Regions from separate parts of the Pseudonocardia sp. EC080619-01 genome, predicted to be linked through region 2. Evidence: predicted binding sites of a transcription regulator. Region 2 holds the regulator's gene; each other region holds the start of a gene.
The links. Region 2 encodes LexA, which represses DNA repair genes until DNA is damaged. Its sites were predicted from a motif close to CGAACACGTGTTCG; they were not measured.

Region 1 (10,517 bases), 880 kb from region 2:
CGAACCCGGTAGCTAAGCCTTCCTGCGCCGATGGTACTGCACTCGACAGGGTGTGGGAGAGTAGGTCGCCGCCGACATTCAACCTCTGAAAGGGGAGTCCGCAACGGTGCTGTCACCGAGCGGGCTCCCCTTTTTTCTTGTGCGCGTCCGCTCCCGACTCGTTCGTGGAGCGGTTCGCCCGGTGCGGTCGGCGACCGCGGAAGCGACGGTGTTCGTTTGTACCCTGACCACGTGACGGACGGGGATCGTCCCGGCAACGGCGGGGGAGGCAACGAAGGTCGGCGGGGCGAGCGCTCGGCCGGTCGTGGAACGGGTACCGGCTCCGGGTGGTCGCGTCCCGACGACCGGCGACGGGGCGGCGACGCCGGCGGGGACCGCGGTCGGCGACGGGACGGCGACGACCGTCCGCGCCGCGACGACCGCGGCGGGGACCGGCCGCGATACGACCGTGACGGTGCGCGTGGCCGGGGCGGCGATCGTCCTGACGGCGGGCGCTCGTGGTCGGGGAGGCCCGACCGGGGTGCCGGCCGTGGCGAGCGCGACGACCGACGACCGCGCGACGACCGTTCGGACGGCGACCGGCGGGGACGGGACGACCGCCCGTCCGGTGACCGCCGGAGTGGCTCTGGCGGCCGATTCTCCGGCGACCGGGGCGGTAGCTCCTACCGTGGACGCGACGACCGTTCTGCGCGCGAGCGTGACGGTGCGGGGCGTCGGCCCGATCGCGATCGCGACGACCGCGGCGGTCGTTCGTACGACGATCGGGGACGGGGCGACTCGTTCCGCGGCGGCGACAGGCGTCCCTCCGGCGGTGACGACACTCGCCGTCGAAGCTTCCGTGACGACGACCGGGGCGGCCGTCCCGGTCGCGACGCAGGTGGCCGTCGGGACGATCGTGGTGGCTGGAACAGCGGCGACCGGGACGACCGGCGCGGTGCCCCCCGCAGCGGTGGACGGTCGTTCGGCGACGACCGTCGCGGCACCGGCCGTGACGACGACCGTGGCGGGCAGTCGTACCGGCCCCGTGACGACCGCGACCGCTCGGGCCGCTCCGAGGGAGGCCGGGACGACCGCGGTGGCCGTCCGTTCCGTGATCGTGATGACCGGGGCGGGCGTCCCACTCGTGATCGTGACGACCGTGGCGCGCGTCCCGGTCGTGACCGCGAGGACCGCGGTGGTCGGCCGGTCCGCGGCCGTGACGACCGTGACGACCGCGGTCGGCGCTCGTACGGCGACCGGGACGACCGCGGTGGCCGCTCGTTCCGGGACCGTGACGACCGGGACGACCGCGGTGGGCGTCCGTCCGGGTACCGCGACGACCGGGGTGCCGGCCGTCCGTCCCGTGACCGCGACGATCGGGGCGGTCGGTCCTTCCGCGGCGACGACCGTGGCGGCCGTCCGTTCCGCGATCGGGACGATCGTGGCGGCAGGCCGACCGGCGCCCGGGACGACCGGGACGACCGGGACGACCGGGACCGCCGTCCGTCCCGTGACCGCGACGACCAACGTGACGATCGTGGTGGTCGTCCGTTCCGTGGCCGCGACGACCGGGACCAGCGAGGTGGTCGCCCGTCCCGCGATCGCGACGACGCCCGTGGCGCCCGTCCGTTCCGCGACGGTGGAGACCGCGACCTGCGCGATGCACGGCCCGCCGACAGGGACGACCGTCCCGTCGAGGACCGCGCATCCGCGTCTCGGCCCGGCAGTGCCGACCGGCCGTCCGAGGGCGACCTCGGTGGCCACGCCGGGGCTGCGCCCGAGGAGAGGGCTCCTGCCGTCGAGGACGTCCCGGACTCCGCTCCGGCGATCGTTCCGGCCGTCGAGCAGGAGGCCGTCGCCACGCCCGTCGAGGACTACCGGGCGGTCGCGGGGGTACCGGACGACGGGGCCGCGGAGCCTGCCTCCGAGATGACCGACGTCCGGGCGGACGACGGTGCCGACGTGTCCCGCGGTCCGGAGCCCGGTACCCGTGACGACCACGTCGCCGACGACGTCCCGCCGGCGCGTGACCGGGCCGAGCGCCCGGCGCGCGGGCCGCGTGACGAGCGGCGCGGGGACGACCGGCGCGGGGACGACCGGCGCGGGGACGACCGGCGCGGGGACGACCGTCCGCGTGGCCGCCGCGACGACCGCTCGGGCGATCGCCGCGACCGGCCGGGTGCCGGCCGTGACGGCAGGCAGGAGCGCCGCCGGGTGATCCCCGAGTCGGCCGAGCGGACCTTCGTGGCCGAGCCCGACCTCCCCGCGTCGATCACGCCGTCGGACCTCGACGGCAGCGTGCGCCGGGACCTGCGCGGGCTCCAGAAGGAGACCGCGGAGTCGGTGGCGCGGCACCTGGTGGCCGCGGGCGTCCTCGTCGACGAGGACCCGGAGCGGGCGCTCGAGCACGCGCGGTACGCGCGGCGCCGGGCGTCCCGTATCGCGGTCGTCCGGGAGGCCGCCGGGATCGTCGCCTACCACGCCGGTGAGTGGAACGAGGCGCTCGGAGAGTTCCGGGCCGCCCGCCGGATGGGTGGTGGCCCCGGGCACGTCCACGTCATGGCCGACATCGAGCGGGCACTCGGCCGTCCCGAGCGGGCGATCGACCTCGCCCGGAGCCCGGAGGCGCGCGATCTCGGGGCCGAGGAGCGGATCGAGCTGCTCATCGTCGCCGCCGGAGCGCGGCGCGATCTCGGTGAGGTGGACGCTGCCGTCGTCGGACTGCAGGTGCCGGAGCTCGACGCCGCGAGGCGTGACCCGTGGAGCGCGCGGTTGTTCTACGCCTACGCCGACAACCTCCTGGCCGCCGGCCGGGAGTCGGAGTCCGTGCAGTGGTTCGTGCACGCGCACGACGCCGACATCGACGGGCAGACCGACGCGGCCGCCCGGATCGCCGAGCTCACCGGGGACGAGCTCCCCGGCGTCGACGACGACGGGATGACCATCGGCTGGGAGGACGTCCCCGTCGACGAGGTCGTCGAGGAGCCCGGTGCCGAGGATGCCGGTGTCGAGGACGCGACGGTCCCGGCGCCCGAGGCCGTCTCGGAGCCGGCGGCACAGGTCGGTGACACTGCGGAGGTCGGTGACACCGCGGACGTCGGTGACACCGCAGAGGCCGATGACACGGCGGAGGTCGGCGTCGCGGCGGAGGCCGAGGACTCCCCGGAGGCCGGCGACGCCCCCGGGATCGGCGACGGCCCCGGGATCGGCGACAACCCCGAGGGAGGCGACGACCACGCGGTCGACGGCACCTCCGATGCCGACGAGCACGACCGCCCGTCGGACGGCACCGAGGCGGACCGGCCGTGACCGACGACCTGCTGTCCCGGCACGACGTCCTCCTCGCCGACCTGGACGGCACCCTGTACCGGGGACCCGACGTGGTCCCCGGTGCGGTGGAGGCCGTGCGGAGCGCCGAGCTCCGCGGCGTCCCGACGGTGTACGTCACCAACAACGCCTCGCGCAGCCCGTCGACCGTCGCCGGGCACCTCGCGGACCTGGGGTTCCCGGCGCGCGTGGCGGACGTCCGCACCAGCGCCCAGGCCGGTGCCGCGATGCTGGCCGAACGCCTGCCGTCCGGGGCGACGGTGCTCGTCCTCGGTACCCCGGCGCTGGCCGACGAGGTCCGGGAACGGGGCCTCGTGCCGACCGGCACGGGGGAGGGGGCCGACGCCGTCGTCCAGGGGCACTCGCCGGACACCGGATGGCGGCAGCTGACCGAGGCCGTCCTCGCGATCCGGGCGGGAGCGCTCTGGGTCGCGACGAACGTCGACCTCACGCTCCCGACCGAGCGCGGCCCCCTGCCGGGGAACGGCTCGATGGTGCAGGTCGTGCGGAACGCCTCCGGTGTGGAACCGGCCGTCGCCGGCAAGCCGGGCGCGCGCCTGCTCTGCGAGGGGCAGGGCGACGCCGACCGGCCGCTGGTGCTCGGCGACCGGCTCGACACCGACATCGAGGGCGCGAACGCCCTCGGTGCGCCGTCGCTGATGGTCCTCACCGGCGTCAGCGGTGCCGCCGACCTGCTCGCCGCGCCTCCCGCACTGCGTCCGACCTACATCGGGGCCGATCTGGCTGCGCTCACCCGGCACCCGGACGAGCTCGTGCCCGGCGCCCGGGACGGCTGGCGGGCCGAGATCGACGGCGATGCCCTCGTGCTGTCCGGTGACGGCCACGGCGACGAGCCCGTCGTGGACGCGCTCCGGGTGCTCTGCGCCGCCGCATGGGAGCACGGCACGCACCGGGTCACCGCCTCCGGAGACGTGGCCGCGGGCGTGCTGCACGAACTGGGCCTCGCAGACCGGCGAGCGGACCGACGAGCGGACTGACGAGCGGATCGACGGTCGGCCCGAGGACCGGCCACGAGTGGTGGTCTGACGACCGCCCCGGCGACCCCTCGACGGGCGGCTCGATGGGCGGGCCGACGCGGCCCGGTGATCCACGGGCGGTGCCGCCGCGGCGACCGGATGCCGGTGCGCCCGAGGCCGTCCGGCGCACCGGTGACCGCGACCTGTCCGTCGGGTCGGCCGTCGCGTCCGGCCGTCGGTGGGGTCGGCTACCGTGACGACGAGTCCCCCGTCCCCGGAGATCATCGATGAGCGTCCCCACACCCGGCCCGCGCCCGGGTGACCCGCGTCCGCCGGAGCAGCGTCCGGTCGCCGACCTGCGCGCCGACGTCGACGAGGCCGTCGCCGGCCTCGACTCCCTCGCCGAGCGCCCGGTGTCCGAGCACCCGGAGGCGTTCGAGCGGGTGCACTCGGCGCTCGGCCGGGCGCTCACCGCCGGGTCGGAGCGGGGCTGAGGGTGGCGCCCACCCGATCCCGCCTGGACGCCGAGCTGGTCCGGCGCCGGCTCGCCCGCTCCCGCGGCCAGGCCGCGGAGCTGATCGCCGCCGGCCGCGTCTCGGTCAACGGCATGCCCGCCGGGAAGGCCGCCACCGTCGTCGACCGGGACGCGCCCGTCGTCGTCCGCCCGGACGACGACGGCGAACCCGAGTGGGCCTCACGCGGCGCGAAGAAGCTGCTCGGCGCCCTCGACGCGTTCACCGGCGTCGACCCCGCCGGTCTCCGCTGCCTCGACGCCGGCGCCTCCACCGGGGGGTTCACCGACGTGCTGCTCACCCGCGGTGCGCGCGAGGTGGTCGCCGCCGACGTCGGATACGGCCAGCTGGTGTGGCGGCTGCAGTCCGACGAGCGCGTCCACGTGCACGACCGCACCAACGTCCGCGCGCTCGAGCCGGACGCGATCGGGGGTCCGGTGGACCTGACCGTCGCCGACCTCTCCTTCATCTCGCTGCGCACCGTCCTGCCCGCACTGACCGCCTGCACCGCGCCCGGCGGTGATCTGCTGCCGATGGTCAAGCCCCAGTTCGAGGTGGGGAAGCAGCGGCTCGGGTCCGGCGGCGTCGTGCGCAGCCCGGAGCTGCGGACCGAGACGTTGCGCGAGGTCGCGGCCACGGCCGTCGACCTGGGGCTGGTCGTGCTCGACGCGACGGCCAGCCCGCTGCCGGGGCCCTCCGGCAACGTCGAGTACTTCCTGCACCTGCACCGCCCAGGCGCCGGAGGGGCCACGACCGCACCCGACCTGGAGCCGCTGCTGACCGGTGCCGTCGCGGGAGGGCCGGCATGAGGGAGATCCTGCTCGTCCTGCACACCGGGCGTCCGGCGAACCGCAAGACCGCGCTGAACGTCATGAACGAGCTCGCCCGGCTCGGGCTGCGGGTCCGGGTGCTCGCCGACGAGTGGGCGGAGCTGGGCGCCGATCCCGACGTGCCGGAGGACTTCACCCCGGTGCAGGTCCCGGGCAGTCCGGAGTGCGCCCGCGGTGCCGAGGCGGTGCTCGTCCTGGGCGGCGACGGCACGCTGCTGCGCGCCGCCGATCTCGCCCGCCCGGCCGGGGTGCCGCTGCTCGGCGTCAACCTCGGGCACGTCGGATTCCTCGCCGAGGCCGAGGAGGACACCCTCGACGAGGCCCTGGAGAAGCTCGCCGCCGGCGACTACGAGGTGGAGGAACGCACCACGCTGGAGGCCGTCGTCCGGTCGAACGGCACCGTCCTGGGCCGCACCTGGGCGTTGAACGAGGCCGTCGTCGAGAAGAACACCCGCGGGCGGATCCTGGAGGTCGTCCTGGAGGTCGACGGCCGGCCGGTGTCGTCGTTCGGGTGCGACGGGGTGCTCTGCTCGACGCCGACCGGGTCGACCGCCTACGCCTTCTCCGCGGGCGGGCCGCTGATCTGGCCGCAGGTGCAGGCGCTGCTCGTCGTCCCCAGCAACGCGCACGCCCTGTTCGCCCGGCCGATGGTCATCGCACCGGACAGCGCGGTGGCGATCGAGGTGTCCGCCGACGGCCCGTCGGCGGTCCTCGACTGCGACGGCCGTCGCACCGTCTCGGTGCCGCCCGGCTCCCGGGTCGAGCTCAGCCGGGCGACCGAGCCGGTCCGGATGGTGCGGCTCGCCGCGCAGCCGTTCGCCGACCGCCTGGTCCGGAAGTTCGATCTCCCCGTCCGCGGCTGGCGCGGCCGGGGATCGAACACCTGATCGACCGTTCGGCGCACGGAGCCGACCGCGCGAACATCCGTTCGGTCTCGTGGCGCGTCGAGCATGGTGCCCGTCGGTCTTCGAACGTATGGTCGCCCGCATGTTGTCCGAGATGCGGATCCAGGGACTCGGCGTGATCGACGACGCGACCCTGGAGCTCGACCCGGGCCTGACCGTGCTCACCGGCGAGACAGGGGCCGGTAAGACCATGGCGGTGACGGGGCTGAACCTGCTCGGTGGCGGTCGCGCCGAGTCGTCGCGGGTGTCCGCGGGCGCGCGGCGGGCCGTCGTGGAGGGGCGGTTCACGGCGTCCCCCGGTGCGCTCGCGCTGGCCGAGGAGGTCGGCGCCGAGGCGGACGACGACGGCACGCTGATCGCCGCCCGCACCGTCTCCGCCGACGGGGGGTCCCGCGCGCACCTGGGTGGCCGGTCGGTGCCGAACGGCGTGCTCGGCCGTCTCGCCGAGGCCCAGCTCGCCGTGCACGGGCAGAACGACCAGCTCCGCCTGCTGCGCGGCTCGGACCAGCGCGCGTTGCTCGACCGCTTCGCCGGTGACCCGGTCGCGACGCCCCTCGCCGCCTACCGGGCGGTGCGCGCCGAGTGGCTGGAGATCGTCACCGAGCTGGCCGAGCGCCGCGACAACGCGCGCCGGCTCGCCCAGGAGGCCGACATGCTGCGGCACGGCCTCGCCGAGATCGACTCCGTCGACCCGCAGCCCGGTGAGGACCGTGCGCTCGTCGACCAGGCCCGCCGGATGGTGGAGGCCGACGACCTGCGCTCCGCCGCGGAGGGGACCCGGATGGCGCTGTCCGGCTCCGACGACGGCGAGACCCCCGGGGCGGTCGGCCTCGCGGGGCAGGCCAAGGGACTGGCCGAGGGCAGCGACGATCCCGCGCTGGCCGGGCTGGGGCCGCGCCTGGCCGAGGCGATCGCCGTGCTGGCCGATGCGGCCGCCGAGGTGTCGGTCTACCTCGACGGGCTCGACGCCGACCCGGAGCGGCTGTCCCAGGTGCTCGCCCGGCAGGCCGAGCTGAAGTCGCTCACCCGCAAGTACGCGGCCGACACCGACGGTGTCCTGGACTGGGCCGCGACGGCGCGCGACCGGCTCGCCGGGCTGGACACCTCCGACGAGGCGCTCGCCGACCTGGCCCGCCGCCGCGACGAGCTGGCCCGCGACCTGGCCGGCCACGCCGCCGAGGTCACCGCGGCACGCACCGAGGCGGCCGGGCGGCTCGCCGAGGCGACGACCGCCGAACTCGCCGGGCTGGCCATGAAGGACGCGCAGCTGCAGGTCGGTGTCGCGCCCCGGCCCGCTGGTGACGGGGGGCCGTCCCTCGTCGTCGGCGGACGCGAGTGTCACGCCGGCAGCGGCGGGGTCGACGAGGTGGAGATCCGCCTGGTCCCGCACGCCGGGGCGAGCGCGCAGCCGCTGCACAAGGGCGCCTCCGGCGGTGAGCTCTCCCGGGTGATGCTCGCCCTCGAGGTCGCACTGGCCGGTTCCGACCCGGTTCCGACGATGGTCTTCGACGAGGTCGACGCCGGCGTCGGTGGCCGGGCCGCGGTCGAGATCGGGCGCCGCCTCGCCCGGCTGGCCGCCCGCCACCAGGTGATCGTCGTGACACACCTGCCGCAGGTCGCGGCCTACGCCGACCGGCACCTCGTGGTGCACAAGGCCTCCGGTGAGGAGGGTGTCACCCGCTCCAGCGTGACGCGGCTGTCCGAGGAGGAGCGGACCCAGGAGCTGGCCCGCATGCTCGCCGGGATGGACGACACCGACACCGGGCGCGCGCACGCCGAGGAGCTGCTCGCCGCGGCCACCGCGCACCGGCAGGCCGACCGCGCCGCCGAGCAGCCGGCGGACCTGGCCCAGGCCCGGTCGCGGCGGGCCGGCGCGACACGCGGCGGGAGCGGCACCCGGCGCCGGAAGGTCGCACAGGCCGGGTGACGGGCTCGCGTCGCCGTCGCGACAGGGTGTCCCGTCGCGGGTCGGGCGTCGTGCCTCGGGCGGTGACACTGTGGTCACGCTGCGGCGTGCCTGCACCGTCCCGGGCCTCCCGGGTGTCACAGTGCCCGCCATGAAGCTGTCCGGCCTGCTGCACCGAACGCGACCGGAGCTGCCGGGGCTGACCGGCCCGGCCCGCACCGACCGTCGTACCGAAGCCCTGCTGCGCCGGCTCCGGCCCGGTGACATCGTCGTCCTCGACCAGGTCGACCTCGACCGCGCCACCGCCGACGCACTGGTGGCCGCGCGGGTCGCGGCGGTCGTCAACGCGTCGCCGTCGATCTCCGGCCGGTTCCCGAACCTGGGCCCCCAGGTGCTGGTCGAGGCCGGGGTCCCGCTCGTCGACGACTGCGGCACCGAGATCATGCGTTCGGTCAAGGACGGCGCGAAGGTCCGGCTCCACGAGGGAGTCCTGTACTCCGGGGAGCAGCCGCTCGGCGAGGGCCGCGAACAGACCGAGGACACCGTCGCCGACGCCCTCGACGAGGCCAAGCAGGGGCTCACCCACCAGCTCGAGGCGTTCGCCGCGAACACCACCGAGTTCATGCGCCGTGAGCGGTCCCTGCTCCTCGACGGCCACGGGGTCCCGGAGATCGACATCGCGCTCGACGGGCGCCCCGTGCTCGTCGTCGCCGCCGGTTTCGAGTACGCGGGGGTGCTGAAGCGGCTGCGGGCCTACATCAAGGAGTACCGGCCGGTGCTGGTCGGCGTCGGTGCCGGTGCGGACGCGCTGGTCAACGCGAAGTACCGGCCCGACCTGATCGTCGCCGACCCGTCGGAGGTGTCGAACCAGGCGCTGACCAGCGGGGCCGACGTCGTCGTGCCGGCCTTCCCGGACGGGCACGCCCCCGGTCTGCACCGCGTGCAGGACCTCGGCGCGAGTGCGGTCACCTTCCCGTCGATGGCCAACCCGGAGGACCTCGCGCTGCTGCTGGCGCACCACCGTGGCGCCAGCATGATCGTCACCGTGGGGCTGTCGGCGTCGATGGCGGAGTTCCTCGACCGCGGCCGGTCCGGCAGCAACGCGTCGACGTTCCTGACCCGGCTGCAGGCAGGCGGGTCGGTCGTCGACGGCGAGATGATCGCGCAGATGTACCGGAGCCGGACGTCGTTCGCGCCGCTGCTCCTGCTGATCGCCGCGGCACTCGTCGCCGTCGTGGTGGCGGTGCTCGTCTCCGGCGCCGGGCCCGCGGTGCTGGAGTGGGCCGGTGGGCTGGTCGAGACCGTGCGGTCCTGGTTCCCGGCGTGATCTCGCGGCGCTACCACCGGATCGCCCTGGTCGCCGTCTTCGTGCTGGCACTGGCCGCCGGGGTCGCCGTCGCGACCGTCGGGCTGCCGCAGCGGATCGCGAGCACGGTCGCGTCGACCACCGGCACCGGTGAGATCGACCAGCTGCGCACCGAGCGGGACACGCTCGCGGCGCAGCAGCGGGCGAGCGACGAGTTCACCGCGCGCACCGCGCCCGGGCTGGTCAGGGAGAAGCTCGCCGGGGTTCCCGTCACCGTCGTCGCGCTCGGGGCCGACCCGGCCGACACGCGCGCCGTCGCCGAGCTGATCACCACCGCCGGTGGCAGCGTCGCGGGCGAGGTCGTGCTCACCCCGGCGGTCACCGACCCGGCCCGCGCCGACCAGCTGCGGGACCTGTCCGCGCGGCTGCTGCCCGCCGGGGCGCAGCTGCCGGCGTCGTCGGACGCCGGAGCGCTCGCCGGTGGCCTGCTCGGCTCCGCGCTGCTCGCCCCGCAGGGCGGGGCCGCGCCGGACCCGCAGCAGGCCGGTGCGGTCGTCGCCGGGCTCGCCGGGGGTGGCTTCGCCGAGACGCCGGAGGGGGAGCTGTCCGCCGGGCGGCTCGCCGTCGTCGTCACCGGCGGCGCGTTCGGCGGTGTCGACGCCGCGGGGTCCGCGGCGACCGCCGCCGGGCTCGCCGACGAGCTGGACCGCCGCGGCGCCGGGGCGGTGCTCGCCGGACGGGACGCCGGCCCGTCGTCGGCCGTGGGGGCCGTCCG
Region 2 (10,517 bases):
GTCGCCGCGGCCCGGTTCTCCCAGGCCTTCACGTTCCAGTACTCGCCCCGCCCCGGGACGCCGGCCGCCGACATGGACGGGCAGCTGCCCAAGAAGGTCGTGCAGGAGCGCTACGAGCGTCTCGTCGCCCTCCAGGAGGAGATCTCCTGGGAGGAGAACCGCGCGCAGGAGGGCCGGGAGGTCGAGCTCCTCGTCTCCACCGGCGAGGGCCGCAAGGACGACGCCACCCGCCGGCTCACCGGCCGGGCGCGCGACGGGCGGCTCGTCCACTTCGCCCCGGGCGACGCGACCGGGATCCGGCCCGGCGACCTCGTCACCGTCCGGATCGACTACGGCGCCCCGCACCATCTCGTCGCCGACGGCGGGGTCACGACCCACCGCCGCACCCGTGCCGGGGACGCGGCCGAGGCCGGGACCCGGCCCACCGGCGCGCCCACCACCCTGGGACTGCCCGCCTTCGGGAAGCCGGCCGAGGAGCCGGCACCCGAGTCGCCGTGCGCCGTCCCGGCCCCCTGAGGAGGATCCGATGAGCAGCGACGTGACGCCGGAGACCCGCGCGGAGATCGACGACGCCGGCCGGGCCGCGACCCGGCGGATCGACCCGGGCACGCGGGCCATGCTGATCGCGGTCGCGGTCGTCGCCGCGGTGGCGTCACTGCTGCTGCCGTGGGTGGCGGGGGCGCCCGGCTGGGAGGTCCTCGCGGGGGGTGCGGCGGGCCCGCTGCCCCGGCTGTTCTCCGTCACGCTGACGGTGTTCGCGATCGTCGTGTCCGCGTCGGCCCTGCTCACCCGGCTGTGGGTGCTGGCCTGGCTCGCCGCCTTCGGCTGCGGCATCTCGTCGGTGAACGGTGTCTGGGCGATCTGGTCGCAGCAGACCGGCGCCGCGGGCGGGCCCGGGTTCGGGCTGGTGCTGGGCGTGATCGCGGTCGTGCTGCTGACCTTCGTGTGGGCGGGCGCGGCGCTGGCGCGTTCCTGAACGGCCGGCGCGGCCCCGGACGGGGCCGCGCACGGACCGGCGGGACCTACAGCTCGTTGACCGACTGCTCGGCCGCGTCCAGCCACTCCCGCCACTGGGCCGCCTGGGCGCGGGCCTGCTCGGCCCGCCTGCGGTCACCGGACGCCTCGGCCTTCTCGGCCTGCGCCTCGAACTGCTCGACCCGGGACCGGAACTGCTCGACGCGGGCCTGGGCCTCCGGGTCGGTCCGGCGCCACTGCGCGTCGGCGGCCTCGGCGACCTTCTCCTCGATCCCGCGCAGCCGCCCCTCGAGGGTACGGATCTCGTCGCGCGGGACCTTGCCGATGTCCTCCCAGCGTTCCTGCACGTCGCGCAGCGCGGCCCGGGCGGCGTCCGGGTTCGAGAGGTCGATCTTCTCGGCCTCGGCGAGCAGCACCCGCTTCGCGTCGGCGTTCTCCGCGAACTCGGCGTCGCGGGCGGAGAAGTGCTCGTTGCGGCGGGCGAAGAACCGGTCCTGCGCACCGCGGAACCGCGACCACAGCGCGTCGTCGGCCTCCCGGTGCGCCCGGCCCGCGGCCTTCCACTCGGTCATCAGGTCCCGGTAGGCGGCCGCGGTCGACGACCACTCGTCGGACTCGGCGAGGGCCTCGGCCTGCTCGGCGAGCTCCTCCTTGCGGCCCTTGGCGACGACCCGCTGCCGGTCCAGGTCGGCGAAGTGCGAGCCGCGCCGCCGGTTGAACGCCTCCCGCGCCTTGGAGTACCGCTTCCACAGCTGCTCGTCGTGCTTGCGGTCGACGCCCTTGATCGTGCGCCACTCGTCGAGGATCGCCTTGAACCGGTCACCCGCCTGCTTCCACTGGGTGGACTCCTCGGCGAGCTTCTCCGCCTCGACGGTCAGCGCCTCCTTGCGGGCGACGGCGTCGTGCCGGGCCCGGTCACGCTCCTCGCGCGCAGCGTGGACGCCCTCCTCGGCGCGGCCGACGAGCTCGTCGAGCCGGGTCCGCAGCGCCGCCACGTCACCGACGACGGCCGGTTCCTCCAGCCCCGCGATCAGCGTGCGCAGCGCGGTGAGCGACGCCTTCGGGTCGCCGCCACCGGCGATCCGGGCGGCCAGCACCTCGGTCTCGGTGACGAGCGCGTCGAACCGGCGGGCGAAGTGCTCCAGCCCCTCCGCGGGCGGTCCGGCCTGGTACGAGCCGACCACCCGCTCGCCGTCGGGGCCGAGCAGGGTGATGGTGCCGTCGTCGTCGGCGCGGCCCCAGCGGCCCGGGTCGGCGACCGCCGACGGGACCGGGGACGGGTGTGCGGCCGGCGGTACCGGTGCGGCGTTCTGCGCCGCCGGTCCGGGCTTCGCGCCGGGCGGCGGCCCGGGACGCGGGCCGGGGCGCGGCCCCGGCTTCGGGACCGAACCGGGGTTCGGCGGGCGTGCTCCGGGCGTGGCGGCGTTGGTCTCGGGCACCGGTGTCCTCCTCGTTCGGCCCACCGGATCACCGGCGGGCGCCCCGTCCGGATGTCCGTCCGGGGCCGTGCGCGCACCGGGCTCCTCGCCGTGGCCAGGAGCCGGGATGGAGATTCAAGCAGGTCCACCACCTCCGGGGGAACCGCCGAGGCCCCGGCCGGGGACCGTGCGCGCCTCGAACGGGCGTCCGGTGTCGGCGAACCGCACGGTCCGGACACGGCGCGGTGGCGTTCCGCCGGGGCCCCGGGCGAGGGGCGCCCACGCTGGCTACGCTCGGGCGCCGTGCCCGCCGCGATCGCCGTCCTGCCCCAGCCGCCGCTGCTCGTCCCCGACCTGAGCGGGGACGCCGCCGTCGAGACCGAGGCGCTGCGCGAGGCCGTCGGCGCGGTCGTGACGGGACTCGCCGCGGCCGCCGCCGACTGGATCGTCGTCGGGGCGGACCAGGGCGGTCGCCGCACCGTCGCCCCCGGCACCCGGGGCACGTTCGCCGGGTACGGCCACGACGTCCCGGTCGCCCTCCCCGGCCCGGAAGGCGCCGACGAGGGCGCCGAGCTGCCGCTGCCGCTGCTGGTCGCGGCGTGGGCGGCGGCCGGTGCGGGCGTGCGGTCGGCGCGCGGCGAGCTGGTCGCGCCGGACGCCCCGCCGGCGGACTGCCGGGCGCTCGGTGCGGCACTGGCCGCTGAGGACGCGGGCCTGCTCGTCGTGGGGGACGGCGCCGCCCGGCACTCCACGACGGCCCCCGGCGGGTTCGACGAGCGCGCCGAGGCGTTCGACGCCGTCGTCGCCGCGGCCCTCGACGACGCGTCGCCCGGCGCGCTCGCCGGGCTCGACCCGGCCGCCGCGGCGGAGCTGTGGGCGGCGGGCCGCGCCCCCTGGGAGGTCCTCGCCGGCGCCGCGTCCGGGCGGGACTGGCGGGCCGCGCACCGGCACACCTCGATGCCCTACGGCGTCGCCTACCACGTCGCGCTGTGGGAACCGGCGTGACGGCCGGCGGTGACGGCGGGCCGGGGCTGGTCGCCGTCGTCGGGCCGACGGCGACCGGCAAGTCCGACCTCGGCCTGGAGATCGCGCTCGCGCTCGGCGGCGAGGTCGTCAACGTCGATGCGATGCAGCTCTACCGCGGCCTCGACATCGGCACCGCGAAGCTCCCCGTCCCCGAGCGCCGCGGCGTGCCGCACCACCTGCTCGACGTCCTCGACGTGCGGGAGACCGCCTCGGTCGCCGCCTACCAGCGCGAGGCGCGCGCTGTGATCGAGCGCCTGCGGGCCTGCGGCCGCACCCCGGTGCTGGTCGGCGGGTCCGGGCTCTACGTCCAGGCGGTCCTCGACGAGCTGGAGTTCCCCGGGACCGATCCGGGGCTGCGTGCCGAGCTGGAGGCGGAGCTGGAGCGGGACGGGCCGGGGGCGCTGCACCGCAGGCTCGCCGACGCCGATCCCGCGGCGGCCGCCGAGGTGCTGCCGTCGAACGGGCGGCGGATCGTCCGCGCGCTGGAGGTGATCGCGCTGACCGGCGGCCCGTTCCGCGCGACGCTGCCCACCACCGGTGCCCCCCGCTACGGCGCCGTGCTGCTCGGCGTCGACCGCGACGTCGCCGAGCTCGACGAGCGGGTCGCGCTCCGGGTGGACCGGATGCTCGGCGACGGCCTGGTCGAGGAGACCCGCGGCCTGCTGCCGCACGGGCTGGCCGAGGGCCGGACCGCGTCCCGGGCACTGGGGTACCGGCAGGTCATCGAGGCGCTCGAAGGGGATCCCGACGCCCCCGACCTCGCCGCGGTCCGCGAGGAGACCGTCCGTGCCACCCGCCGGTTCGTGCGGCGGCAGCGGTCCTGGTTCCGCCGCGACAAGCGGATCCACTGGCTCGACGGCGCGGCCCCGGACCTGGTCGCGGACGCGCGGTCGGTGCTCGCTCGTACCCTGGTGGCATGAGCGGCGGGATCGAGTTCACCAAGGGCCACGGCACCCGGAACGACTTCGTCGTGCTGCCCGATCCCGACGCCGCGCTCGACCTGACCCCGGAACGGGTCGCGGCGCTCTGCGACCGCCACGGCGGCATCGGCGCCGACGGCGTCCTGCGCGTCGTGCGCTGGGCGAAGCTGGCCGGGGACGAGTCGGTGCCCGAGCCGGTCCCCGGCGTCGAGTGGTTCATGGACTACCGCAACGCCGACGGCTCGGTCGCCGAGATGTGCGGCAACGGGGTGCGGGTGTTCGCCCGCTACCTGCACGAGCGCGGCTGGGCGCCCGGCGGCGGCCCCGTCGGCACCCGGGCCGGGGTGCGGACCGCGACGCTGTCCGGCGACACCGTGTCGGTCGACATGGGCCCGGTCGCGATCGGTCCGGCCTCGGTCGCGACGACCGGTGGCGCCCGGTTCGACGGCATCGCCCTCGACGTCGGCAACCCGCACCTGGCCTGCGTCACCGCCACCGACCCGGACGCGCTGGACCTCACCGGGGCACCGGCCGTCGACCCGGAGGTGTTCCCTCGCGGCGTCAACGTCGAGTTCGTGACCCCGCTGGACGGCCCGGCCGACGGCGGGCGCGTCCGGATGCGGGTGCACGAGCGGGGCGTGGGGGAGACCCTGGCGTGCGGCACCGGGACCGTCGCGGCCGTCGTCGCCGCGCTGCGCGCCGCCGGGCACCCGGCCGGTGACGTGCACGTCGACACCCCCGGCGGCCGGCTCCGGGTGACCGTCGGGGCGGGCGACGACGCGGCCACCGGCACGACGGTGCTGCACGGCCCCGCCGTCCTGCTCGCGACCGGCGAGATCGACCGCTCCTGGTGGGACCGGCCCGCCTGACCGGCGCGAATCCGGGCGGACACACGCCCGCCGACGTGGAACACTGGACGGCACGATGACTGAAGCCCACACCGCCGCCGTGCCGTCCACGTCCGCAGGGTCCGCCGTCCCGTCGGCGGGCGAGCTGGACCTCGAGGAGCGCTCGTCGCTCCGCCGGATCCACGGCCTCTCCACCGAGCTCACCGACATCACCGAGGTCGAGTACCGGCGGCTCCAGCTCGAACGGGTCGTGCTGGTCGGGGTGTGGACCGAGGGCAGCGCCGAGCAGGCCGACGCCTCGCTCGCCGAGCTCGCCCGCCTCGCCGAGACCGCGGGGTCCGAGGTCCTCGACGGACTCGTGCAGCGCCGCTCGACGCCGGACCCGGCGACCTTCATCGGCTCCGGCAAGGTCGACGAGCTGTCCACGGTGGTCCGCGCGACCGGCGCCGACACCGTGATCTGCGACGGCGAGCTCTCACCCGGCCAGCTCCGCCAGCTGGAGGAGCGGCTCAAGGTCAAGGTGATCGACCGGACCGCGCTGATCCTCGACATCTTCGCCCAGCACGCCCGCTCCCGGGACGGCAAGGCGCAGGTCGAGCTGGCCCAGCTGTCCTACCTGCTCCCGCGCCTGCGTGGCTGGGGTGAGGCGCTGTCCCGTCAGGTCGGTGGCCGGGCCGCAGGCGGTGTCGGCATCGGTGGCCGTGGCCCGGGTGAGACGAAGATCGAGCTGGACCGCCGCCGGATCCGGGCGCGCATGTCGAAGCTGCGGCGCGAGATCGGGGCGATGCGCCAGGTCCGCGAGACCCAGCGCGGGAACCGCACCCGCAACGAGGTCCCGTCGGTCGCGATCGTCGGCTACACCAACGCCGGCAAGTCCAGCCTGCTCAACCAGCTGACCGACGCCGGGGTCCTGGTCCAGGACTCGCTGTTCGCGACGCTGGACCCGACGACGCGCCGCTCCGAGACGCCCGACGGGCGCGCCTACACCCTCACCGACACGGTCGGGTTCGTGCGGCACCTGCCGCACCAGCTCGTCGAGGCGTTCCGCTCGACGCTGGAGGAGGCGGCCCGGGCGGACCTGCTGGTGCACGTCGTCGACGGCTCCGACCCGCTGCCCGACGACCAGATCGCCGCGGTCCGGCAGGTCCTCGTGGAGATCGGCGAGGAGCAGGGCGGCACCATGCCGCGCGAGCTCCTGGTGATCAACAAGGTGGACGCCGCCGGTGACCTCGCACTGGCCCGGCTGCGGCACGCCCAGCCGGAGGCGGTGTTCGTTTCCGCGCACGACGGCAGCGGCATCGGGAAGCTCCGCGACCGGATCGCGGAGCTGCTCCCGCGCCCCGAGTACGAGGTCGACCTGCTGCTGCCCTACACCGAGGGTGCGCTCGTGGCCCGGCTCCACGACGAGGGCGAGATCCTCGCCGAGGAGCACACCGGTGAGGGCACCCGGGTCCGCGCCCGGGTCGGCCCGGAGCTCGGCACCGCGGTGCTCCCGTACGCCGTCGGCGGGACCGCGACGGTGCCCGCGGACACCGATCCTGCGGGCACCGACCTGCCCGCGACGGCGGCAGGGCACTGAGCCCGAGGGGGCCCCGCACGTCCCGGCCCCGCACGTCCCGGCCCTGCATGTCCCGGCCCCGGCGGAGCAGGCTCCGTGTGGGGCCGGTCGCCGTCGCGCTCGGGATCGTCCTCGGCATCAGCGGTGCCGGAGCCGGCGGGGTGACGGCGGCGCACGCCGCGCCGGACGAGGTCCCGGGGGCCCCGCCACGGACCGGGGCCGCACCCGGGCCGGCAGCGCCGCGTCCGGTCTGCACGGCCGAGGACCCGCGGGCCGCCGAGCTCTCCGGGCTGGTCGCCGAGGGCCCACCGGGAGCGGGCCCGGTGCGGTACCGGGCGATCGTCGACGGCGGCGGAACCGGCGAGGTCCTCACGCTCGACCCGGTGACCTGCGCGGTCACCGAGATCCGGGACACCGGTGTCCGGGTCACCGACGTCGAGGACCTCGGCGCGACACCCGACGGGACCCTCTGGCTCGCCGACATCGGCGACAACCGCGGCGACCGCGGCACGGTGCGCCTGGTCGAGCTGCCGGTGTCCGGGCCCGCGCGGGCGCACGACCTCGTCTACCCGGACGGGCCGCGCGACGCCGAGGCGATCCTCCTCGCCGACGACGGGACCCCGCTGATCGTCGCGAAGACCACGGGGGCGGCCGGGGTGTACCGGCCCGCCGGCCCGCTCGACGGCGGCGCCACACCGGTCACGCTGGACCGGGTCGGCGAGGTGGTCCTCCCGTACTCCGCCACGTCCGGCGGCCCGCTCGGCGCCACCGGGACCCGGACGGTCACCGGGGGAGCGGTCGGCCCTCCCGGCGCCGACGGTGGCCGGGTCGCCGCGCTGCGGACCTACACCGACGCGTGGGTGTTCCCGCTGCGCCCGCCACCGGACGGCCGGGTCTCCGCGGACGCGCTCGTCGAGGCCCTGCGCGCAGCGCCGCTGCCGGTGCCGCTGCCGGACGAGGCCCAGGGGGAGGCGGTGGCCCTCGACGGCCGCGGGACGCTGCACTCCGGCTCGGAGGCCCGCGGGCTCTCGCCGGCGGGCGTCCGGGCCGTGCCCGGCGTGGCGACGGCCGCGACCGCCGCGGCGGCCCCCGTGGTCGCGCAACCGGCGGAGGTGCCCCGCACCGGGTCGTTCCCGCCGTGGCTGCCCGCCGTCGCCGGGGCCGGGGTGCTCGGGGTGTTGCTGCTGGCCGGGATCGGCGCGATGGTCCTGCACGGCCGTCGGCGGAGCTGATCCGCCGACGGCCCGGTCCCGCGCCTCAGAGCCGGCGCATGACCGCGACGACCCGGCCCAGGATCGACGCGTCGTCCCCCGGGATCGGGTCGTACGCCTCGTTCGCCGGCATCAGCCAGATGTGCCCGTCCTTGCGGCGGAACGTCTTCACCGTCGCCTCGCCGTCGATCATCGCGGCCACGACCTCGCCCTGCTCGGCGACCGGCTGCTGCCGGACGACGACCCAGTCCCCGTCGGTGATCGCGGCGTCGACCATCGAGTCGCCCTTGACGTTGAGCAGGAACAACGTGCCCTCGCCGACGATCTCCCGCGGGAGCGGGAACACGTCCTGCACGGCCTGCTCGGCGAGGATCGGCCCGCCCGCTGCGATGTCACCGAGCAGCGGCACGAAGGCCGGTGCCGGGCGCTCGGACCGGACCGCCTCGGTGTCCGCGTCGGTGCCGTCGCCCGCCGCGGCCTGCTCCGGGCTCCGGACGTCGACCGCCCGGGTCCGGTTCGGGTCCCGGCGGAGGAAGCCCTTCCGCTCCAGGGTCCGCAGCTGGTGGTGCACCGAGGAGGTGGAGGTCAGCCCCACCGCGTCCCCGATCTCGCGCACGCTCGGCGGGTACCCGTACCGATCCACCCAGTCCCGGATCACCGACAGGACCTTCCGCTGCCGCGGGGTCAGCCCACGGGTGTCGGCCGGGGGCTCGGGGAACTCCCGGACGTCCGCGGATCCCGGCCCGGCGGGCGCACCGCCTCCGGACTCGTCCGCTGCCATCGCATTCGCCTCCTCGAGGATCTACCGGCACGAACACTAGCCAAGTCCGGGCCGTCCGCCAAACATGCGTTCGAAGTTCGTGCCGGGCGTGTCGTGGATTCCGTCGGACCCCGGTGGTAGAACATCGCACAGGCGTTCGATCGAACATCGATTCGACGACTTCGGTCCGGCGCCCGTACAGCGCCGGAGACCGGGAGGGGTGGAGATCGTGAGCGCGACGACGGAGGTGCGGGTGGTCCCCGGCGGTGTCCGCCCGCCGGTCACCGCGGAGCTGGTTCGGGCGGCGCCGCTCGCGGTGCCGCCGCCGCCGTGTGGGACGACGGTCCGGGTGTCCTCCGCGACGCCTGCGGCGGTCCGGATGCCGCCGGGTGCGCGCTCGGCGGGGTCGGCGGGTGCGCCCTCCGTGCTGCACCGGGCGGTCGCCGCCGTGGGCGTGCTGGTCGCCTCCGCCACGGCGGTCGTCGGGCTGGGCCTGCTGGCCGAGGTCGCCACCGCCGGCGTCGTCCCGGTCGCTCCGGCGGCCGTGTCCACGGGTCGCTGACCCGCCGGCGTCGGCGGGCCCGCGGGCGCCCGCCGGCGGCCCCCGTTTCTGTCGGGGGCCGGTGCTACACAGCTCGTACACCCGTTCGACCGGGCTCGGGGAAGGGCCGGTCGGGGGTGAGCAGGGCGCGCGGCCGGGTGTGGCCGGGCGCCGACGGCGAGGAGCAGGAGGAGCCATGCGAGAGCTCGACGTGCGTGACGTGGCGCGGGGGACCCGCGAGACGGCGCGGGGAACGCGCTCCGCCGGACCGCGTGAGCGCAGGCGCCCGGTCCGGCCGGTCTGCGCGGGCGGGGGCCGCTCCACGGCGGCGCTGCGCGACGCCGACCCCGTCGAGGACCGGGCGGTGCCGGTGGCCGAGGGCGTCCGCCGGCTGTCGGCGGCCGAGCGTGCCGCGCTCCGCTGGGCCGGCATCGAGCGGGCCGAGGGCGGCCACGACCGTCCGGAGCGCACCGGGCGCCGCACCGTCCACGGTGTGCCGGTCGTTCCGGGCGCGGCACCGGCGTGGCGGACGGCGGGGGTCCCCGGGCGTGACCGGCGGCCGGTGGCGGCGGACCCGTCGTCCGTGCCCGCGCCGCGTACGGTCCGTCCGCTGCACCGCCGGTGCGTCGCCCCGGCGCGTCGCCGGACGCGGCAGGCGCAGGCGCACTCGCGGGGCTCCCGGCTGCTGGCCGGGGTGGCGGTCGCGCTGTGCGCGGCGACCGCCGTCGTGGTGCTCGGGCTGCTGGGTGACGCGGCCGCCGGGTGGAACGCCGGCGGCGCGACGGCCCCCGCGAGCCCGGCGGGGCCGGTCGTGACGGCGGCGACCGGACGCTGACCGGTGGCCGCCGGGCGCGACACACCGGCGTGTCGCGGAACCGGGTGGCCGTCCGGCGCGGTCGTTCCGGGGCGACGGACGGCGGGCGGAGCCGGCGTGCACGACCTGATCAGGGCGTATGCATCCGTTCATGATCGGTTGCTGTCGGCGGGGGCCGGGAGCCGGTGTGCGAGGCTTCGGGTCCCGATCGGGCGAAGCTCGGCGCCGCGCCGCCCCTGGGATGGCGCACCCCTAGATGTAGGGGTTACATTGGTGTCGTTCTCCCACGGGTTGGGGAACAGGTCATCGCGGAGAGTCTCCGGTAGGTCGCGGGAGAAAGAGGGTGGGTACGTCGTGCGTTGCCCCTTCTGCCGCCACCCGGACTCGCGGGTGATCGATTCCCGGACCGCCGACGACGGGACGTGTACCCGCCGTCGCCGGTCTTG
Region 3 (10,517 bases), 850 kb from region 2:
CCCGACCTGCTCCCCGTTCGGGCCGACGAGGCGGACCTCGGGCACGCGGATGCGGTCGTTGATGCGGGGCTCTGTGCTGATGGGGTCTCCTGTGTGACTCGCTGTGTCGCTTCTACCTGGTGCGCCGGCGACGACAAGCGAAGACCCGTTGATCGGCCGGGTGGCACACGTACGCCACAGGGCCGGACCATGGACCCGGACGCCGCTACGATCACGGCGCGGGTGGGAGCGGGGCTCCACTTGACGCCCGGAACACACGAGTCAACGCGGCCCCGGGTGGTCGCATTCCCAGGCTAGCAGGCGCTGCCCGGATGCCCGAACCGGGCCCGCCGTCCGGTGCGTCGCGGGGACGTCGGCCCGCCGCCCGCCGGTCCGGTCCCCGGAGGGACGGGCACGCGGATCAGGACGCCGCGGTCGCCCGGCTGCGCCGCCGGGTCGCCGGGGCCGAGCCGTTCGAGCTCCCGCTCCCGGTGGCGCCGTTCGACGAGGCGTCGGCCGTACGGCTGCGGGCCGTGCGGCGACGACGTGGCGCCGGGCTGTCGTCCGGTGTCACCAGGTCGCGCAGGAACCGGCCCGTGTGGCTCGCCTGCTCGGCCGCCACCTGCTCGGGTGTCCCCTGTGCGACGACCGTGCCACCACCGGATCCGCCCTCCGGACCCATGTCGATGACCCAGTCCGACGTCTTGATGACGTCGAGGTTGTGCTCGATCACGATCACCGTGTTGCCCTTGTCGGCGAGCCCCTGGATCACCGCGAGCAGCTTGCGGATGTCCTCGAAGTGCAGGCCCGTGGTCGGCTCGTCGAGGATGTAGACGGTCCGGCCGTTGCTGCGCTTCTGCAGCTCGGAGGCCAGCTTGACCCGCTGTGCCTCACCCCCGGACAGCGTGGGAGCGGGCTGCCCGAGACGGACGTAGCCGAGGCCGACGTCGACCAGGGTCCGCAGGTAGCGGCTGATCGAGGTGATCGGCTCGAAGAACTCCGCGGCCTCCTCGATCGGCATGTCGAGCACGTCGGCCACGGTCTTGCCCTTGTAGTGCACCTCGAGCGTCTCCCGGTTGTACCGGGCGCCCTTGCAGACCTCGCACGGGACGTAGACGTCCGGGAGGAAGTTCATCTCGATCTTGATCGTGCCGTCGCCGGTGCACGCCTCGCAGCGGCCGCCCTTGACGTTGAAGGAGAACCGGCCCTCGGCGTAGCCGCGCACCTTCGCCTCGGTGGTCGCGGCGAACAGCTTGCGGACCTTGTCCCAGACCCCGGTGTAGGTCGCCGGGTTGGAGCGCGGGGTCCGCCCGATCGGCGACTGGTCGACCCGCACCAGCTTGTCGACCTGGTCGACGCCCGTGATCCGGGTGTGCCGGCCCGGGACCTGCCGGGCGCCGTTGAGCTTGTTCGCCAGGACCGTGGCCAGGATGTCGTTGATCAGCGTGGACTTCCCGGAGCCGGAGACGCCGGTGATGGAGACGAGGCCACCGAGCGGGACGTCGACGTCGATCCCGCGCAGGTTGTGCTCCCGCGCGCCGACGACGGTCAGCTTCCGGTCGTGGTCCAGCTCGCGGCGCTGCGGCAGCGGGATCGTCTTCCGCCCGGACAGGTACGCCCCCGTCAGGGAGGTGTCGTGCGACTCCAGCTCCGCGACCGGCCCGGAGTGCACGATGTGCCCACCGTGCTCACCGGCCCCCGGGCCGATGTCCACCGCCCAGTCGCAGGCCCGGATGGTGTCCTCGTCGTGCTCGACGACGATCAGCGTGTTCCCGAGGTCCTTCAGCCGGGTCAGGGTGTCGATCAGCCGCCGGTTGTCGCGCTGGTGCAGGCCGATCGACGGCTCGTCGAGCACGTAGAGCACGCCGACCAGGCCGGAACCGATCTGGGTGGCCAGCCGGATGCGCTGCGCCTCGCCGCCGGACAGCGTGCCGGCGGCCCGGTCCAGCGACAGGTACTCCAGCCCGACGTCGAGCAGGAAGCCGAGCCTGGCCTGGATCTCCTTGAGCACCGCACCGGCGATCACGGTCTGGCGCTCGTCGAGCACCATGCCCTGCAGGAAGTGCCAGCACTCGGCGACCGACATGTTCGAGACCTGGGCGATCGACCGCTCCCCCAGGTCACGGTGCGGCATGGTGACCGACAGGACCTCGGGCCGCAGTCGCGCGCCGCCGCAGGCCGGGCACGGGATGTCGCGCATGTAGCCCTCGTAGCGCTCGCGCTGCGACTCCGACTCGGTCTGCTCCAGGCGACGCTCGAGGAACGGCATGACGCCCTCGAAGTTCGCGTAGTACGACCGCTCCCGGCCGTACCGGTTGCGGTAGCGGACGTGGACCTGGTCGTCGCTCCCGTTCAGCACCGCCTTCTGCGCGGCGGCCGGCAGCTTGCGCCACGGGGTGTCCATCCGGAAACCGATGGCCGTCGACAACCCCGACAGCAGCCGGCCGAAGTACTCGGCGTTGTGCCCGGCGGACCAGGGCGCGATCGCGCCGTCGCCGAGCGACAGGTCCGGGTCGGGGACGACCAGCTCCGGGTCGACCTCCTTCTTGATGCCCAGGCCCGCGCAGGCCGGGCAGGCGCCGTAGGGCGAGTTGAAGGAGAAGGTCCGGGGCTCGAGGTCGTCGACGGCGAGGGTGTGCCCGTTCGGGCAGGCCATCTTCTCGGAGAACCGGCGCTCGCGGCCGGCGTCGTCGTCGGGGAGGTCGACGAAGTCCAGCACGACGAGCCCGTCCGCCAGCCGCAGCGCCGTCTCCACCGAGTCGGTGAGCCGCTGCTTGGCGGTCGCCTTGACCGACAGCCGGTCGACGACGACGGAGATGTCGTGCTTCTCCTGCTTCTTCAGCTTCGGCGGGTCCGCGAGCTGGTGCACGGTGCCGTCGACGAGCCCCCGGGAGTAGCCCTGCGACTGCAGGGTGGAGAACAGGTCGACGAACTCGCCCTTGCGGGTCCGGACGACCGGGGCGAGCACCTGGAAGCGGCTGCCCTGCTCCATCTCGAGGACCTGGTCCACGATCTGCTGCGGCGTCTGCTTCGCGATCCGCTCGCCGCACTGCGGGCAGTGCGGGATCCCGGCCCGCGCGTAGAGCAGGCGCAGGTAGTCGTGGATCTCGGTGATCGTGCCGACCGTCGACCGCGGGTTGCGGTTGGTCGACTTCTGGTCGATCGAGACCGCCGGCGAGAGGCCCTCGATGAAGTCGACGTCGGGCTTGTCCATCTGCCCGAGGAACTGGCGGGCGTAGGCCGACAGCGACTCGACGTACCGGCGCTGACCCTCGGCGAAGATCGTGTCGAACGCGAGGCTCGACTTGCCCGACCCGGACAGCCCGGTGAACACGATCATGCTGTCGCGGGGCAGGTCGATGTCGACGCCCTGCAGGTTGTGCTCGCGCGCGCCGCGCACGACCAGCTTCGGACCGCTCGGTACCGGCTGGGCGCCCGGTGACAGGGCGTCGCCGGCCTCGCGGCGGTCGGTGCTCTGGTCGCTCACGATGCGCGCCTCCTGGAACAGCGGGGTCGTCGGGCCGGACCCGGTTGTGACGCCCGCGGCGGTCGGGACATTCCCGTGACCGGGCTCCGGCGGCCGGTGCGGGCTGTCTCCACGTCCGGCTCCGATGCTAGGTCGGCCCACCGACAAGAACCCGTCGAGCCGGGCTCCGCCCGGTCCCTCCTCGGTGGACGCACCCCGGCACGCGCCGGTCGGTACGCCGGGGACGATACTCGTACGCATGTTCGAGCCGTGAGCGGCCCCGCGGGTGCGACCGGCGGGTTCTCCCCGCCGCGATCGTCGGGGGCGGCCGATACCCTCGCGCCGTGGACGTCCTGGAGAACTACACCGGTCACACCGACCCCGGGGGCGCGGCCATCCGCCGCGACCTGGAGAAGCTCAGCATCAGCAAGATCTCGGTGGGCGAGATGGACAACAACGCCTACCTCCTGGTCTGCAAGGAGAGCAGCGAGGCGCTGCTGATCGACGCGGCGGCGGAGCCGGCCCGGCTGGCCGACCTGATCGGTGCGACCGACGAGCGCCCCGACCTGCGTCACCTCGTCACCACGCACCGGCACGCCGACCACTGGCAGGCGCTGGGCGCGATCGCGGGCATGTTCGAGCCGCGGCTGATCGCCCACCCGCAGGACGCCCCGGAGCTGCCGGCCCCGATGGACGAGCTGGTCGAGGGCGGCGACACGATCGTCTTCGGCGCCGTGGAGCTCGAGGTGATCCACCTGCGTGGGCACACGCCGGGCTCGATCGCGCTGCTCTACCGGGGCGAGGACCGGCCGCACCTGTTCACCGGGGACAGCCTGTTCCCGGGCGGTCCGGGCAAGACCTGGTCGCCGGAGGACAACGCGCAGCTGCTCACCGATCTCGAGGGCCGCGTGTTCGACACCCTGCCGGACGACACCTGGTTCTACCCCGGCCACGGCGACGACTCGACGCTCGGCGAGCAGCGCCCGGGCCTGCCGGAGTGGAAGTCGCGCGGCTGGTGACGCAGGAGGGCCGCCCGGTCGTCGTCAGCGCGTCGCCGGTGCGCCCGGTCGTGACCGGGAGTACCGCCCGGGCGTGACGCCGAGCAGCCGGACGAACCGCCGGTGCAGGTGCGCCTGGTCGTGGAACCCGGCGGTGACGGCCGCCGTCGCCGGGGCCATGCCGTCCAGCAGGAGCCCACGGGCCCGTTCGACGCGGCGGGCGTCCAGGTAGCGGTGCGGGGGCAGCCCGAACCGCCGGGAGAACGCCCGCACCAGGTGACCGGGATGGGCGTGCAGCAGGCGGCCCGCCTCGTCGAGGGTGATCCCGTCCGCCGTGCGGGCGTCGAGGAGGTCGCGCAGCCGCCCGGCGAGGCCGTCGCCGGGCGGCCCCGGATCGGGCGTCCCGGCGGGGGCGAGGTGCCGGGCGAGCCGCTCGGTGACGAGTGCCAGCCGGCTCTCCGCGTGCAGGTCCGTCCCGGACGCGGTCAGCACCCGGTGCAGCTCGTCGAGGCGACGGCGCAGCACCGGGTCGCGCACCCCGGGGTGGTCGACGGCGGGCCCGATCCCGTGGTGCCCGAGCAGCCCGGGCTCGAGGTAGAGCACCCGCTTGCGGAAGCCCGCCCCGCTCGCTGCGCGGCCGTCGTGCGCGACGCCCGGGGGCAGCAGCGTCACCGGGGCCTCCTCGGTCCCGTGCGGCCGCCGGTCCAGGTCGTAGCGGACGGCACCGTCGTCGACGATCAGCAGCGTCCACGTCGCGTGCGCGTGCACCGGGTAGCGGTGCGTGCCGAACCGGGCGTGCAGGACCTCGGCGATCCCGGGGACCCGTTCCGGGCGCCAGGCGACGACGTCGTCCGGTGCCCGCTCCGCTCGGGACATGTGAGGAACGTACAAGACCCGCCGGGCCCGGCACCGGAGGATCGGCCGGGTGACCGCACCCGACACGACGACCGTCCCCGCCCCGGCCCCGGTCGAGCGCCCCGCGACGAAGATCGTGGTGGTGCTCCGCGACGATCTCGCCGGCTGGCAGGTCGCGAACGTGACCGCCTTCCTCTCCGCCGGCGTCGCCACCGCCGTCCCGGAACTGATCGGCGCCCCCTACGCCGACGCCGACGGCAACACCTACCTCCCCACACTCGGCCTCCCGGTGATCGTCCGGGCGGCCGACGCCGCGACGCTCGGGACCTGCCGGGCCCGGGCCGTCACCCGCGGGCTGCCGGCCGCGATCTACACCTCGGCGATGTTCGGCACCGGCAACGACGACGACAACCGGGCCGTCGTCGCCGCCGACCGGGCCGAGGAGCTCGATCTCGTCGGTGTGGCCGTGCACGGGCCGCGGAACGCCGTCGACAAGATCGTCAAGGGGACGCGCGTCCATCCGTGATCCGCGGCGCCGCCTCGTCCGTGACCGCCGCGCCGGGCGGGACGGGGAGCCCGGCCGCCGCGAACAGCTCGGCCCAGCGTGCGGGGCCCAGCCGGTCGACGGCGTCGTCGGCCCCCGCCCAGGCCTGCCGGACCGCCGCGGGGAGGAGCTCGTCGTCCAGCAGGCCCGCGTCGTCCAGCTCGGCGAGCAGCAACGGCACCCGGTTCCCGCCGACTCGGGCGGCCGCCGCGTCCCACTCGGCGGCCGTGAGCGGGCGGTCGCGGTCGAGCAGCGCGTTCACGGTGATCTCGTAGAGGGCCTGGCTCACCCGGCCAGGATGCCGTGACGCGCGGGCCCCGTCGGCGACCGGGCCCGTCCGAGCGGCGTACGGGCTCCGGTCGTGCCGGCGGTACGTCCGTCGCTGTCGTTCACGCACGGTCATCGTTGCAGGACGACCGGCCGCCGTTACTGCTCCGAACGGACGCTGTGCGCGACCACGAGGTGCACTTACCGTGCCCGATCGATGAGCGCTCCCCACGCCGACGACCGTGCCCACGACCGAACCGAGGACCGCCGCAACGGCCATCCGGCCGCCGGTGTGCTCGACGGACCACCGTTGCCGCGTCCCCGTCCGGCACCGTCGCCCGGCGCCGGCGCCGATCGCCGCGCCGCCCCGGACGGAGCGGGCGTTCCCGGCGGCCCCGGTGAGGCGGGGACGCCGGACGGGCCGGGCGCCCTCGGGCAGGCCGGCTTCCCCGGGGTAGCCGGTGTCCCCGGCCCGCGCCGCGACGCCGGACCGATCGCTCCACCGCGCCCACAGGTCCCGGGTCCGCGTGCACCCGGGACCGCCGGACCGGCCGGACACGGGCCCGCCGCACCGGCGGGCCCGGCCCCCGGGGCGACCGAGCTGACCGGCCCCGTCCAGGGCCCGCCGGCCGGCCCGCGCACTCCCCCCCCATGCCCTGGCCTGCGGTCCCGCCGCCCGGAGCGCCCGTGCCGCAGGTGTACCCCGGCGGCCGTCCGCAGCACGACCAGGACCGGCAGGCGGGCCGGTGGAACCCCCTCGTCGCCCTGCGTGCCGTCGACACCGAGCGGTTCACCGGGACGCTCCGGTCCGCCGTGCCGCACCGGACCGCCGCCATCGCCGTCGGCGCGACGCTGGCGCTCGCCGTCGGCGTCGTCGTCGCCGCCTACGCGGGAGCCGGCTCCGGGACGGACGCCGCCGGTGTGGGTGCGCCGGCGACGGACGCGACCGTCCCGGCCCCGGCCGACCTGGTCGCGGGCAGCACCGCCGCCGACCCGGCCGCGTTCGGCGACGTCGCGGCCTTCACCTCCCCGACCGGCAACATCGCCTGCCGCGTCGACGGCGGCGAGGCGCGCTGCGACGTGCGGAACCGGCAGTGGACCGCCGAGGGCATCGACGGCTGCACCGACCCCGGCCTCGTCGTCGGCCGCGCCGGCGGCGCGCGGGCGAGCTGCGACGGAGTCCCGGCGCCGACCGACGGGACGGCCCTCGGCTACGACACGCACGTGACACGCGGCGACGTCACCTGCGTCAGCCGCCGGACCGGTGTCGAGTGCCGTGATGCGGCGTCCGGCCACGGCTTCAGCGCGGCCCGGGCGTCGTACCGCCTGTACTGACGGCTAGCGTCGCGGCCCGTGACGGTGGTCGTGGAGATCTTCACCGACGGTGCCTGCGTGCCGAACCCGGGTCCCGGTGGCTGGGGTGCGGTGCTGCGTTACGGCGAACACGAGCGGGAGCTGCACGGCGGGGAGCCCACGACCACGACGAACAACCGGATGGAGCTCACCGCGCCGATCCGCGCGCTGGAGGCGCTCACCCGGCACAGCGTCGTCCACCTGCACACCGACAGCACCTACGTGCGCAACGGGATCACCCAGTGGCTGCCGCGCTGGAAGACGCGCGGCTGGCGCACCGCCGCCGGGGAGCCGGTGAAGAACGACGACCTCTGGCGCGAGCTGGACGCCGCCGTCCGGCGGCACGACGTGACCTGGTTCTGGGTGAAGGGACACTCGGGGCACCCGGAGAACGAGCGCGCCGACCGGCTCGCGGCGCAAGGCTGCGCGGTGGCCGGGCGGCGCCGGCGCGCACGGCCGCGACGGGGCGTCGGATACGGTCCGGCTCGACCCCGACCTCCCCGGAGAGACGCCCGTGACGGACACGTTCCCCCGCCTGCACGCCCGCACCCGACGGTTCTCCCTCGGCGTCCCCCGCGGGTTCACCGTCGCCCCGGACGGGTCCCGCGCGGTGTTCCTGCGCACCCGGTCGGGGACCGACCCGGTGACGTGCCTGTGGTCGGTCGACGCGGCGACCGGCGAGGAGCGGCTGCTGGTGGACCCGGCGCAGGTCCCGGGTCTGCCGGGTGAGGAGGACCTGCCCGCCGCGGAGCGCGCCCGCCGGGAGCGGGTGCGCGAGCAGGCCGGCGGCGTCGTCGGGTACACGGTGGACGCCGCCGTCGAGCGGGCCGTGTTCGCGCTGTCCGGGCGTCCGTTCACCGTCGCGCTCACCGGGGACCCGCAGGTCCGCCCGCTCGACGTGGGCGCGGTGGAGGCCGTCGTCGACCCGCGGATCGACCCCACCGGTTCCCGGGTCGCGTTCGTCGCCGACCGGGCACTGCACCTGCACGACCTCGCCACCGGTACGACGACGCGGCCGGCCGTGCCCGACGCCGACGACGTGTCCTACGGACTCGCCGACTTCGCCGCGGCCGAGGAGATGGGCCGCACCCGCGGCTTCTGGTGGTCCCCCGACGGCGACGCGCTGCTCGTCGCCCGGGTCGACGAGTCCCCCGTCGCCCGCTGGCACATCGCCGATCCGGCCCACCCGGACCGGGTCCCGGCCGAGGTCCGGTACCCCGCGGCGGGCACTCCGAACGCCGTCGTCGGCCTGGAGATCGTGACCCTCGACGGCACCCGTACGCCGGTGCGCTGGGACGCCGGCGCCCACGAGTACCTCGCCACCGCCGGGTGGGACGCGCACGGCCCGCTGCTCTCGGTGCAGCCGCGCGACCAGCGGGAGGTGCGCACCCTCGCCGTCGACCCCGCGACGGGCACCACGACCACCCTGCACTCGCAGACCGACGCGGTGTGGGTGGAGAACGTCCCGGGCGTGCCGGCCCGCACGGAGTCCGGTGCGCTCGTCCGGGTCACCGACGACGGCGGGGCGCGCCGCCTCGTACACGGCGACGCCACGCTCACGGGGCCGGACCTGCAGGTCCGCGACGTCCTCGGGATCGACGGCGAGACCGTCCTGTTCCGGGCGTCGGCCGACCCGACGTCGGTGGCGCTCTACTCGGTCGCCCCCGGCGGTTCGCCCGTCCTGCTCTCCCCCGCCGACGGCCTGCACGCGGGCACGGCGGCGGGCGGCACCCTGGTCCGGATCTCCCAGGACCTGGTGACCGCGCCGCACGCGGTGCTGGTGACCGCGGACGGCACCGAGCACCCGGTCGCCGGGCACGCCGTCGAGCCGGGCCTCTCGCCCGCACCCGCGCTGCACGCGTTCGGCGAGCGGGCGCTGCGGACCGCGGTGTTCCTGCCGTCCGGGCACGTCCCGGGCACGAAGGTCCCGGTCCTGCTCGACCCGTACGGCGGGCCGCACTCCCAGCGCGTCGTGCGGTCCCGCAACGCGCACCTGACCAGCCGCTGGTTCGCCGAGCAGGGTTTCGCGGTGGTCGTCACCGACGGCCGCGGCTCGCCGGGGCGCGGCCCGGAGTTCGAGCGGGCGATCCACGGCGACCTCGCGGGTCCGGTGCTGGAGGACCAGGTCGCGGCGCTGCACGCCGCCGCCGACGAGTACCCGGACCTGGACCTGACCCGGGTCGGCATCCGCGGCTGGTCGTTCGGCGGGTACCTGGCCGCACTCGCCGTGCTGCGCAGGCCGGACGTGTTCCACGCGGGTGTGGCGGGCGCGCCGGTCACCGACTGGGCGCTGTACGACACCCACTACACCGAGCGCTACCTCGGGATGCCCGGCGGCGAGTCGTACACCCGGTCGTCGATCGTCGACGACGCCGGGACCCCGCCGACCGCGGACGCCCCGCACCGCCCGCTGATGATCGTCCACGGCCTGGCCGACGACAACGTCGTCGCCGCGCACACGCTGCGCCTGTCCTCGGCGCTGCTCGCCGCCGGCCGCCCGCACCAGGTGCTGCCGCTGTCGGGGGTCACGCACATGACCCCGCAGGAGGTCGTCGCGGAGAACCTGCTGCTCCTGCAGGTCGGGTTCCTGCGCGAGGCCCTCGGCGGCTGAGTCCCGCCCCCGGTGCACCCGGTGCCGGTACCGGGCACCGCGACGGGCCGCATCACCCGAAACACGTGTTTCGCGGTGGACCTTGCGAGGGCGGCACGTGGTGTGGCTCCCTGGTCACAGGACGACCGTGACCGGCCTCGTGCGGCGCGGCCGGTGTCGTCCGGTGGTACGGCAACGACGCCGTGGGAGGCACATGACGATGCACGAACACACCACGCGGCGCCGGTCCGGTCCGGTCCGGAGCGGCGTATGAGCGGCGGCGGGACGGCGGTCGCCGAGGCGCAGGCCCGGCTGTGGTTCTGCGAACCGTGCGGTTTCGTCTACGACCCGGCCGAGGGCGATCCGGACAGCGGCATCGAGCCCGGCACCCCCTTCGAGGACATCCCGGACGACTGGATGTGCCCCATCTGCGGCGCCTCGAAGTCGGACTTCCGCGAGCTCGAG

Region 1: a site for LexA is predicted at 6,543-6,556, ahead of recN (DNA repair protein RecN). Genes of this name have one in related genera too.
Region 3: a site for LexA is predicted at 3,698-3,711, ahead of uvrA (excinuclease ABC subunit UvrA). Genes of this name have one in related genera too.

What each region holds. Positions count from the first base shown of each region.
Region 1 is NZ_CP012184.1:215,086-225,602, reverse strand. Features, by position in the region: rRNA gene rrf (5S ribosomal RNA) at 1-77, shown strand, start outside; gene AD017_RS33150 (hypothetical protein) at 79-1,743, opposite strand; gene AD017_RS01030 (lipopolysaccharide assembly protein LapB) at 1,909-3,288, shown strand; gene AD017_RS01025 (HAD hydrolase-like protein) at 3,285-4,304, shown strand; gene AD017_RS01020 (hypothetical protein) at 4,571-4,777, shown strand; gene AD017_RS01015 (TlyA family RNA methyltransferase) at 4,780-5,604, shown strand; gene AD017_RS01010 (NAD kinase) at 5,601-6,512, shown strand; gene recN (DNA repair protein RecN) at 6,613-8,457, shown strand; gene steA (putative cytokinetic ring protein SteA) at 8,588-9,763, shown strand; gene AD017_RS00995 (copper transporter) at 9,760-10,517, shown strand, end outside.
Region 2 is NZ_CP012184.1:1,099,789-1,110,305, reverse strand. Features, by position in the region: gene miaB (tRNA (N6-isopentenyl adenosine(37)-C2)-methylthiotransferase MiaB) at 1-516, shown strand, start outside; gene AD017_RS05100 (hypothetical protein) at 527-976, shown strand; gene AD017_RS05095 (DUF349 domain-containing protein) at 1,023-2,414, opposite strand; gene AD017_RS05090 (hypothetical protein) at 2,697-3,398, shown strand; gene miaA (tRNA (adenosine(37)-N6)-dimethylallyltransferase MiaA) at 3,395-4,339, shown strand; gene dapF (diaminopimelate epimerase) at 4,336-5,208, shown strand; gene hflX (GTPase HflX) at 5,264-6,766, shown strand; gene AD017_RS05070 (hypothetical protein) at 6,844-7,977, shown strand; gene lexA (transcriptional repressor LexA) at 8,003-8,737, opposite strand; gene AD017_RS05060 (hypothetical protein) at 8,946-9,278, shown strand; gene AD017_RS05055 (hypothetical protein) at 9,454-10,092, shown strand; gene nrdR (transcriptional regulator NrdR) at 10,426-10,517, shown strand, end outside.
Region 3 is NZ_CP012184.1:248,374-258,890, forward strand. Features, by position in the region: gene infC (translation initiation factor IF-3) at 1-45, opposite strand, end outside; gene uvrA (excinuclease ABC subunit UvrA) at 401-3,424, opposite strand; gene AD017_RS01140 (MBL fold metallo-hydrolase) at 3,790-4,464, shown strand; gene AD017_RS01145 (AraC family transcriptional regulator) at 4,489-5,319, opposite strand; gene AD017_RS01150 (DUF2000 domain-containing protein) at 5,369-5,824, shown strand; gene AD017_RS01155 (hypothetical protein) at 5,799-6,131, opposite strand; gene AD017_RS35105 (hypothetical protein) at 6,797-7,444, shown strand; partial or broken gene rnhA (ribonuclease HI) at 7,469-7,903, shown strand; gene AD017_RS01165 (prolyl oligopeptidase family serine peptidase) at 7,977-10,073, shown strand; gene AD017_RS01170 (rubredoxin) at 10,323-10,517, shown strand, end outside.